DNA from 3 places in the Desulfovibrio inopinatus DSM 10711 genome. Region 2 is predicted to be linked to each of the others. Evidence: predicted binding sites of a transcription regulator. Region 2 holds the regulator's gene; each other region holds the start of a gene.

Evidence for each region. The regulator sigma-54, encoded in region 2, starts transcription at its own class of promoters, with help from an activator protein. The targets are predictions, from matches to a motif close to CTGGCACGGNNNNTGCTT.
Region 1: a site for sigma-54 is predicted at 1,517-1,534, ahead of flgB (flagellar basal body rod protein FlgB). Genes of this name have one in related genera too.
Region 3: a site for sigma-54 is predicted at 1,870-1,887, ahead of nifJ (pyruvate:ferredoxin (flavodoxin) oxidoreductase). Genes of this name have one in related genera too.

Annotation. Positions count from the first base shown of each region.
Region 1 is NZ_AUBP01000017.1:141,454-144,737, reverse strand. Features, by position in the region: gene G451_RS0112235 (IMP cyclohydrolase) at 1-259, opposite strand, end outside; gene G451_RS0112230 (tetratricopeptide repeat protein) at 465-1,037, opposite strand; gene flgB (flagellar basal body rod protein FlgB) at 1,607-2,017, shown strand; gene flgC (flagellar basal body rod protein FlgC) at 2,033-2,470, shown strand; gene fliE (flagellar hook-basal body complex protein FliE) at 2,497-2,823, shown strand; gene fliF (flagellar basal-body MS-ring/collar protein FliF) at 2,864-3,284, shown strand, end outside.
Region 2 is NZ_AUBP01000026.1:18,007-21,290, forward strand. Features, by position in the region: gene G451_RS0115455 (PTS sugar transporter subunit IIA) at 1-76, opposite strand, end outside; gene hpf (ribosome hibernation-promoting factor, HPF/YfiA family) at 77-628, opposite strand; gene rpoN (RNA polymerase factor sigma-54) at 666-2,090, opposite strand; gene G451_RS0115470 (KdsC family phosphatase) at 2,239-2,784, opposite strand; gene G451_RS0115475 (CTP synthase) at 2,830-3,284, opposite strand, start outside.
Region 3 is NZ_AUBP01000020.1:44,991-48,274, forward strand. Features, by position in the region: cyclic di-GMP riboswitch class I at 17-102, opposite strand; gene G451_RS0112615 (hypothetical protein) at 788-1,405, shown strand; gene nifJ (pyruvate:ferredoxin (flavodoxin) oxidoreductase) at 2,057-3,284, shown strand, end outside.

The DNA.
Region 1 (3,284 bases), on a different contig from region 2:
GTTCCGGATTGTCTTTATCCGCTAACACACCAGCGTGAATGTTGGGGTGCAGTGTTTTCACACGGCCATTGAGCATTTCAGGGAAACCGGTCACATCACTGACCGAGATGACGTTCAATCCGGCGTCGAGCATTTTTTTCCGGGTTCCTCCGGTGGAAACCAACTCAACACCGTTGTCTTGGAGATAACCGGCAAATTCAACTAAGCCGGTTTTGTCGGTGACGCTCAAAAGAGCGCGTTTGATAGGCAAAAATTCCATGGATGCCTCGCTTTTTCACGAGGCGATGCCAGATTCATGACGGCTTGGCAAGCCCCCAGCGCATCCTTGCGCACATCCACAGGGCCGGTCCTTGGCACAATTACATCATTTCCCCGTTTTATTTTGATTCTTGGCCTGCTTGCATCCGCCCTGCATGTCAGGCCAAGAATCAAATGGGGAGGGGATATGTGATCGACGCTGTCTGTTATGCAGCGTCGGCTGCAACGTATTGCATCAACTCCGTCGCGGCAGCATGGCCGGGTTCGTTTTCAAGAATGTATTCAAGTTGTTGGCAGGCTTCTTCGACTTCGCCCAAGCTCACCAAACAACCGGCCAGCGAGAAACGAATGTCATTTTGAAGCGGATCATTCTGCAGGCAATCGCGCAGATGCGGAATGATACGTTCCAGGTTATTGTCCATATGTCCCAAACGGACCAGGCCGAACAGGGCAACATGATTTTCCGGATTCAACGTAACTGCCCGGGAAAAATTAATATAGGCTTCATCAAGGCGTCCGCTTTCAAGCTCAATCAAAGCCATGCCAGCAAGGGCGCGGTCATTTTCTTCGATCTTGCTTGCCTTCACGTACAGGGCATATGCCTTATCCAAGTCGCCAAGCTGCACGGCAATAGTAGCAAGCCCGAGATATGGTTCAGCATGAACACCGTTACTGGCCACGGCCTTCTTGTAGTATTCTTCAGCCTTGTCCATTTCGCCCATGAAAAGATAGCATTCGCCGAGTTCTTTATTGATTTCGTAATCGAGATGACCGCTCATAATATAACCCCTGTGTTGCTAAAGATGCTCCCGGAGTATCTTCACCAGGCTTTGGCATCTTTACTAATCCCTTGCCATGTACCGGGAAAAAATTCTCATCCCGGGTCCCCTTCCATTAACACGCATCCCTTATAAGGTTTCTGCAGGCTCCACCGAACGGTTCCAACGCAGAGGGCGGAAGGAATACGCAGTTGCCTAGCTTCAAGCAGAAAGCGTGCCATCCCCAAAGAAAAACACCACATCGAGAAAAAAACATGTTCTTCGGTCTCTATTTATACAACAATAACAAGAGATTAAAAGAACACCCCTCTCAGATTTCCCACCAATTTTTTGTTCTCTCTCCCGGCAGGACTTGCCGCCAGACCGCCAATGCGCCGACCTTCTCCAGAAGAGGAAAGCGTCAATACAACAACGCTGCCACCTCTCCCCTTTTTATCAATATTAAAAATTAATACTATTATATCAATCAATTATACAGAATGGTACACAAGTTGCTTTATACCAGCCAACCTGCCTCTCACGCTCACATCCAGCCGGCAGGGAATGAAGAAACTTCCAGGAGCTACGACATGAAAACTTTTTTTCCTTCGGAAATCGGCCTGACAAGCAAGGTTCTCGACATCCGACTTGATCGTCAAAACATTGTCATGTCCAACCTGGCCAATGCGGACATCCCCCAATACAAAGCCCGCCGTATCGAGTTCGAAGAAGAGCTTCAATCAGCTCTGGGTCGAGATGCTCGCGGCAAAATGACACAGACGACCAAAGAACACATGCCCTCCGTGTTCAACCCGAACACGTTTGAAGGCGAATTCGAAGAGAAATGGAAACCCAGAGCTGTTGCCGGTGCCGATGCCGTGGATCTGGACAAAGAAATGACCATCATGGCGAAAAACACCTTGATGTACGATGCACTGACTCAGGTGATCAAAAAGAACTTCGAAGGCATGAAAAACGTCATTCAGTCTGGCAGCAGATAAGGAAGGGTAAGCATTATGGATTTCATGACAGCACTCGATATCGGCGGATCGTCACTGTCTGCTCAGCGCACAGCCCTGAACGTGACGTCGATGAACCTGGCCAATGCCAAAACAACCCGCACGCTGCAGGGTGGGCCATACCAACGTAAGACGGTGGTCTTCGAATCGACCCCTGTTGATACCCCGTTCTCTTCCGCCATGCAGACTGCCATGGATCGTGACACTCACGGAGTCAAAGTTCTCGGCATTGTCAACGACGACCGGCCATTTCGCATGCAGTACGAACCGGGGCATCCTGACGCCGATGAAAACGGCTATGTGGCCTACCCCGACATCAACGTCATCGAAGAAATGGCCAATCTTATCAATGTTTCTCGCAACTACGAAGCCAGTGTAACGAGCATCCAGTCGGTTAAACAGATGTTCAGCAAGGCTCTTGCAATCGGTCGTTAACCAACGAAAGAAAAGGGAGAACCTCCATGCCCATCTCGTCCACCGCACTCAATGCCTACAAGGCTGCTATGTCCCAGGCCCGCAGTATCGAAAATAAAGTCGATAGAAGTCTGGCAACAACGCCTGCTCCTCGGGAATCATTTTCCCAAACGCTCCAGAATTCGCTCACGAACGTGAACGATCTCCAGTCGAACAAAGCTAACATGATCGAAGCGTTTGCCTCCGGGGAAAAACAGAACGTGCATGAGCTCATGATCAGTCTGCAAAAAGCCAGCCTGGCCATGGAAATGACGACAGCTGTCCGTAACAAGGCTCTTGAGGGATACAAAGAACTCGTCAAAATGCAGTTCTAGGTCCATATATCACTAACGATTTGAACGCCGGAGATTATCCATGCCTTCCTACCTTGCACAGACCTGGGAAAAGGTTGCCCGCTTTTGGTCCGATCGTACCATGGCCCAACGAGTTCTGGTCGCTGGCTTGGCCACCTCGGTCATTCTTGCCTTTTTCGTCATGGTCTACTTTCTCAATCAGACCGACTATAAAGTATTGTATTCCAATCTCGGTCCTGAGGACGCAGCCAAGGTTGTGGAAGCGCTCAAGGCGGACAAAATCAACTTTAAATTGGAAAATGGCGGTACCACTGTCCTTGTTCCGGCCGACATCGTCTATGAAAAGCGTCTTCAAATTGCCGGAGAAGGCAATCTCGTCGGCAGCGGTATCGGATACGAAATTTTCGATGAATTGAAAGTTGGTCAAACCGACTTTGTACAGCACATCAACTACCAGCGCGCTCTGCAAGGCGAGTTGGCAC
Region 2 (3,284 bases):
CCAGCACTTCGCTCTTCGTCTGCGCCTTGATATCTTGAAGAAGCAGATCTTTGTCCAAAAAGTCTACCAGTTGCATCTACGCTTCCACTCCAGGGTCGATCAGGCCGAAATCTCCGCTTTTACGGCGATAAACGACATTGATACGCTCAGTTTCTGAATTGAAGAATACGAGAAATTCATACTTGAGCGTATCGAGTTGCATTGCAGCTTCATCCACGCTCATAGGCTTCGGACTATAATTATCGATCGCAACGATTTGGCGTTCGCTTTTCCCAACTTGATCGTCATCATAGCTAAAAAAATGAGTCCGGACCGACGCCAATCGCTCACCCCGACGTCTCTCCTTCAATTTCTCATTAATTTTACGAAGCTGGGCTTCCAACTTATCATGTACCAAATCCAAGGTAGCATACATGTCCTCGGACTCATGGTAGGCTGAAATATGTGTACGATCCGTCGTAAAGACAACATCGGCCATCTGACGGGTCTTTTCGACACCAAGATTAACCTGCAGGTCGGCATTGTCCGTATTAACCACATACTTATCAAGCTTTTCAAACCGCTTCGCAGCGTAATCGCGCAATTGTTCAGACGGCTCGAAATTCTTGAAGGTAAAACTGATGTTCATACATCCTCCACAAATGTCCTGCGAATTCAACTCAAGGTCAAAAAATTTGGCGACGTTTAGATGACGATGGAATATTCATGGCTGTACGATATTTTGCCACCGTCCGGCGCGCAATATTGATATTGAGCGTTTCCTTCAAAATGTCCGCAATGGCATCGTCGCTCATGGGCTTCTTGGGGTCTTCATTGGCAATAAGCTGTTTGATGGATGCTTTGACAGACTCCGAGCCAACCGAACCACCATCATCAAGGCCTAGCGCACTATTGAAGAAAAATTTCAACTCGAAAATGCCGTGTGGCGTCGCGACGTACTTGCTTGTCGTGATTCGGCTAACCGTCGATTCATGCATGCTGATGTCATCGGCAACGTCTTTCAGAATCAGAGGCCGAATTTTTCCGACGCCCTCTTCGAAAAACTCCCGTTGAAATTTCACGATGCTTTCCAACACCTTATATAACGTACGCTGTCGCTGGTAGAGACTTTTCATGAGCCACATGGCAGAACGCATTTTGTCCTGGAGGTAATCTTTATCTCCTCCGGATCGCGCATTTTCGTCATACATGGAGCTGAGTTGAAGTTTCGGCAAGCCCTCTTCGTTCAACAAAATAACAAATTCATCATCGTATTTATAGACGAAAGCGTCAGGGCTCACATAGATAGGATCGCCCGACCCAAAACTTGCGCCTGGATACGGGTCGAGTGATTGAATGATATCGAGATATTCTTTGACATCATCCATCGTTATCTTGAACTTCTTTGTGAGCGGCTTATACCGTCGCTTTTCCAGGTCTTCGAGGTGTTCGCTGACGAGTTCCAGCAGAACAGGGTCGTCATACTCCAACACTTCGAGCTGAACGAGCAGGCATTCTTTCGGACTCCGTGCAGCAACACCGATAGGATCCATACGCTGAATTCGGTGCAAAACCCGCTCTACCTCGTCTTCCGCTGCATGGGCCATATCGGCAATATCCTTGATGGTCGCCTGCAGATAGCCGGCCGAATCAAGGTTGCCCATAACGACGTCTGCGATAGCAAGCTCATGGTCGGTTAGGTTGGATAACCGTAACTGCCAGCTTAAATGCCCCTCCAGTGACGTCTTGGCCGACAATCGGGCTTCAAACGACATGCCTTCTTCGGGAGTCTCGAATTCCCGCATCGTCGCCTGTTTGCCTGTGCTGGAGAAATCGCCGAGATAATCGTCCCACTCCGCGTTCTTCAGAAGCTCTTTTTCCATCGCGCCATCTGTGGTATTGGCGTCAATGGTACGCTCGTCGCGTGCGGCTCTTTCAATCTTTTCCTCTTCGGCCGCTTCTTCCAGGAGAGGATTCTCCAACATCTCAGTCTGCACAGTCTCAAGGAGTTCCACACGTGAAAGCTGCAATAATTTGATCGCCTGCTGTAATTGCGGCGTCATAACAAGTTGCTGGGACAGCTTGAGTTGTTGTCTGAGTTCGAGTGCCATAATCCGTCTTGGTTTTCATATTCTCGCGCAGGACAGCATGCGACAACACGCGCACACCATCCTCTACGCTGGGAGAGTCTTCATAGCAAAAAAGATGCCTTGAAGCTAGTACTCCCCTTCATCAATCCTGTCGAGCCTTGAGTGATGATTATGCCGACCAGTGTCGCCACATCGGTTCCCATCGATTCTGTGCATCAAGAATGAAACGAATAGCATCTCGTACGGCGCCATCTCCTCCTCGTCGTGTCGTGATCCACGCAGCCATCTCAAGGATTTCAGGTTGTGCATTCGGAACGCTCATCGGCAGGCCGACGCGCTTGAGGATGCTCGCATCAATCCAGTCATCACCGAGAAATGCCACCTGGGAAAAGTCCAATCCTCGCTGTTCCAAAATGCCTTCAAGAATTGGTAATTTGTGAAGGTGCCCGCCGTGATATTCCGTGATGCCAAGTTCTTCCATGCGTTTGACGACCGGAGTACTCCGCAATCCACTGATAACAGCCATATCCAAGCCGGCGGCCTGAGCAATTTTAATGCCCAGACCGTCCTGCACGTTAAAGCGGCGGCCAACGGTTCCACCCTGCGAATCATAGTATACGCCACCGTCGGTCAAGACACCATCGACATCCATGACAAACAGTTTCACGCGCTTGGCTGCCAACTTTGGGTCAATCACTTTGGGTCCATCGCTCATGCCGTTGCTCCCAAGCGCACCCCAAGCTCACCACATGCATTGGCCTTACCCATGATACACCTTGGCGGCTTTGACGAAATCGCGAAACAACGGGTGTGGATTCATGGGGCGGCTTTTAAACTCCGGATGGAACTGACTGCCGACAAACCAGGGATGGTCAGCCAATTCGATGACTTCAACAAGCTCTTCGTCCGGGGACACCCCACTGAACACGATGCCTGCTTTTTCGAGTTCGTCGTAGTAGGCTTTATTAAATTCGAAACGATGCCGATGGCGTTCCGAAATTTCTTCAACGCCGTACGCTTCGTACGCCTTTGTTCCAGTTCGAACCTTGCATGGATAGGCGCCGAGCCGCATGGTTCCGCCTTTGGCCGAATCTTCGTCGCGGCGTTCCACTTTCTTTGTTCTGAAATCGTACCATTCCTTCATCAGATAAATGACCGGATCAGCACATGTCGGATTAAATTCCTCGGAATCGGCACCATCAAGCCCAAGAACAT
Region 3 (3,284 bases), on a different contig from region 2:
TCAGTATTCCTGATTGGCTTGCAGCTCGGCTATCTCCCTGTGGTATGAGACCCGTAGCTTTCCGAACACACCCGTCTCACGACGGGGTAGGCATTTCATAAATTTACAAAAAAGTATTTTGTGGCATGGTGAATGTCAAGTTGGTATCTGTTGTAAATGTAATGGTGTTAGTTTAAATGTTTGTATTTAAGTGTTATTTTTTAGTGTATGCTTTGTGTTTTTGAATCATCAGGAAGCGCTGCGGGCGTTGTGTTCATTTTTGTAATATATTAAACGAAGGCTGGTCATGTTCCATAATTTAATGAAAATTCATGACTATTTAGAGTATCATTTTAAAATTGAGCCATCTGAGATTGACACCTTGCTGTATTTGTTCTGCATTAATTTTATTTTTGAAAAAGAACATCCATATTGATGGGAACGTGTCAATGTGTACTTCATTAGTATGTATTGCATGGTATAGGAGAACACTCTTTACTGAGTGCTCGAAAAGAGCATTCAATTCATTTCAGAAGCGGAAGATTGCGTTCATGAACGTATCGATAATTTGTGGCCTCCACAGGCCTTGATGACGGTGAGAAAGAGTCGATCCAATTGAAATCAAGTTGAGATTCACTGCTTTTTCTTTACCATCTCTTGTATACCAATCGAAATTCGTGCTACAGAGAAAAAGTATCCCCATATTGATGGAATTCGCATGCCTTTTCCTCAAGGAGTGTCATTTTATTGTAATCTTTCATAGATTTGTATTTTCGTAACGGAGACAGCTTTATTCAAAGAGGGGCGTATGCTTATCAGATACTGTTTCTTCATTCTGATTTTTCTCAGCTTTTCCGTTCAAGGTCTTGCAGAGAATACGACTTCACAGCTTAAATCGAGTAAGGCGTGGAAATCTTTTATTTTAGATACTGAAAAGGAAGTTATGGCTGTTGCATCAACTCCATGTCAGCAATGTGCTTACGGGGAAACGCTTTACCTGTGGAGATCACCACGCAATTGTAGTATTCAGTATATGAGTATTCTCGGGAGGTATGGCGGTGAAAGAAATACATCAAAAGAGAATTTGATAGCTGAAGGGAGAGTTGATGAAAGACGAATACATAAATTCAGGTATGTTCTTAATCTTTTCAGCAATACCGGGCTCTATGAAATAGCATTCCAGAAATTTTCCAATCCGCAAGGTCTTCTCCAAGACATGGTTTATGGGAGATCGATTTTCTTTAAAATACATACCAAGCTCAATCCGATATTTCTCAGATTTTCTCTTATGGGGTTTACCGCTTCAGCCCAAAGAACATACGCTCTTTGCAAGAAACTCCATCAACAACATCAGCAAAATAAAAAGACCCCACTCCCGATCGACCCATTTCAAGATGATGAAGAGGTTGAATATGGAACATTTTGAGGTTGTTCTATGAAAAAATGAATGGAACGCTTTCTTTTGCGTTAGTCAGCTTCACGGCGGCGTGTGCCGAACCTGAATGGCATCGCAGATATTGAGAAGGTGTCAGAGGAGAATGGAATATTCAGTTAGAGTTAGACACTGTTGAGCTCTTCCTGAAGGAGTGTCGTGTAAATGCCTCATTGGCTTGAGGCGTTTGTTGTACTGAAACTGTCCCGAGGGCAGAAGCAATTCTAAAAAGAGTTTTAGAGGTCAACGACAAATGATTGTGAAGGCGATTCATGGCTTTCACGTTTGAACCGATTCCAAAAAACCAGAAAACTTCCCTCTCTTTATTCTGATTTTCCAGAATTTAAGACTCTGCTCTGTTTTTTCTGATTCTTAATTTTCTCAAAGCCTTACGCAGTTGACCGACCAATCAATCATAATTAATTAGAATTATTCATTTTGACTCTCGAATCACCTTCCTGGCACGGGTCTTGCCTTATGTGCATCACTGCCGGGGTTGCCCCCATAGCCTCAGCACGCAGGCTACCCACGTACCCACACCCCTGCCCTGGCAGTTTACCTCGGTTTGTCGTCGTTTCATACGCGTCCCTGACGGCAGGCCGAGGTTTATGTGGAAACACTGACGATATCTCGAAGGAGGATTTCGTGTCCAAGAAGACGATGACAGTCGACGGCAACACCGCCACCTCATATGTGGCCTACGCCATGAGCGAAGTTGCCGCTATTTATCCCATCACTCCGTCCTCGACTATGGGCGAAGTTTGTGACGACTGGGCCGCCGCCGGCCGCGAGAACATTTTTGGTGAAAAACTGCTTGTTCGCGAACTCCAGTCTGAAGCCGGTGCCGCCGGTGCCGTTCACGGTTCTCTGGCTGCCGGATCGTTGACCACGACCTTCACGGCCTCTCAGGGCCTGCTCCTCATGATCCCCAATATGTACAAAATCGCCGGTGAATTGCTTCCCGCGGTTTTTCATGTTTCGGCTCGCGCTCTGGCTGCGCATGCCCTGTCGATCTTCGGTGACCATGCCGACGTCATGGCTGCTCGCCAGACTGGTTTTGCCTTGCTCGCGTCGGCTTCGGTGCAAGAAGCCCACGATATGGCGCTTGTTGCGCATTTGGCCACGCTGAAAGCAAGCCTGCCCTTCGTGCATTTCTTTGATGGATTCCGTACGTCTCACGAGATCCAAAAGATTGAAGTCTCCGACTATGATGATATGGCCGCACTTGTCGATAAAGACGCCTTGGCCAAATTCCGTACCCGCTCAATGAATCCGGAACATCCGAATATTCGCGGTACGGCGCAAAACCCCGATATTTACTTCCAAGGTCGCGAAGCTGCCAATTCGTATTACAACGCCGTGCCCGGCATCGTCTCCGAGGTGATGAAGCAGGTCGCCGAACTGACTGGTCGTGAATACAATTTGTTCGACTATGTTGGTGCTGCCGACGCTGAACGCGTGATCATCGCTATGGGCTCCGGTTGTGAAACCATTGAAGAAGTCGTCAATGCGCTGGTGGCCAAGGGCGAAAAAGTCGGTTTGGTTAAAGTGCGGTTGTACCGTCCTTTCGTCAACGAAGCCGTTCTCGCCGCCATCCCCGCGTCGGCCAAGGTTGTCACGGTGCTCGATCGCACGAAAGAACCCGGCGCCGCTGGCGATCCCTTGTACCTCGACGTTGCCTCGGCCTGCCTTGAAGCCGGCCGCTCGGTGAAGCTCCTTGCCGGCCGCTACGGCCTTGGCTCCAAAGAGTTCAACCCGGCCATGGTAGCCGCTGTTTTTGCCAACATGGATGCCGATGCACCGAAGAATCATTTCACCGTCGGTATCGTCGACGACGTGACAAACTCCTCGTTGCCCATTGATGCCGATTTCG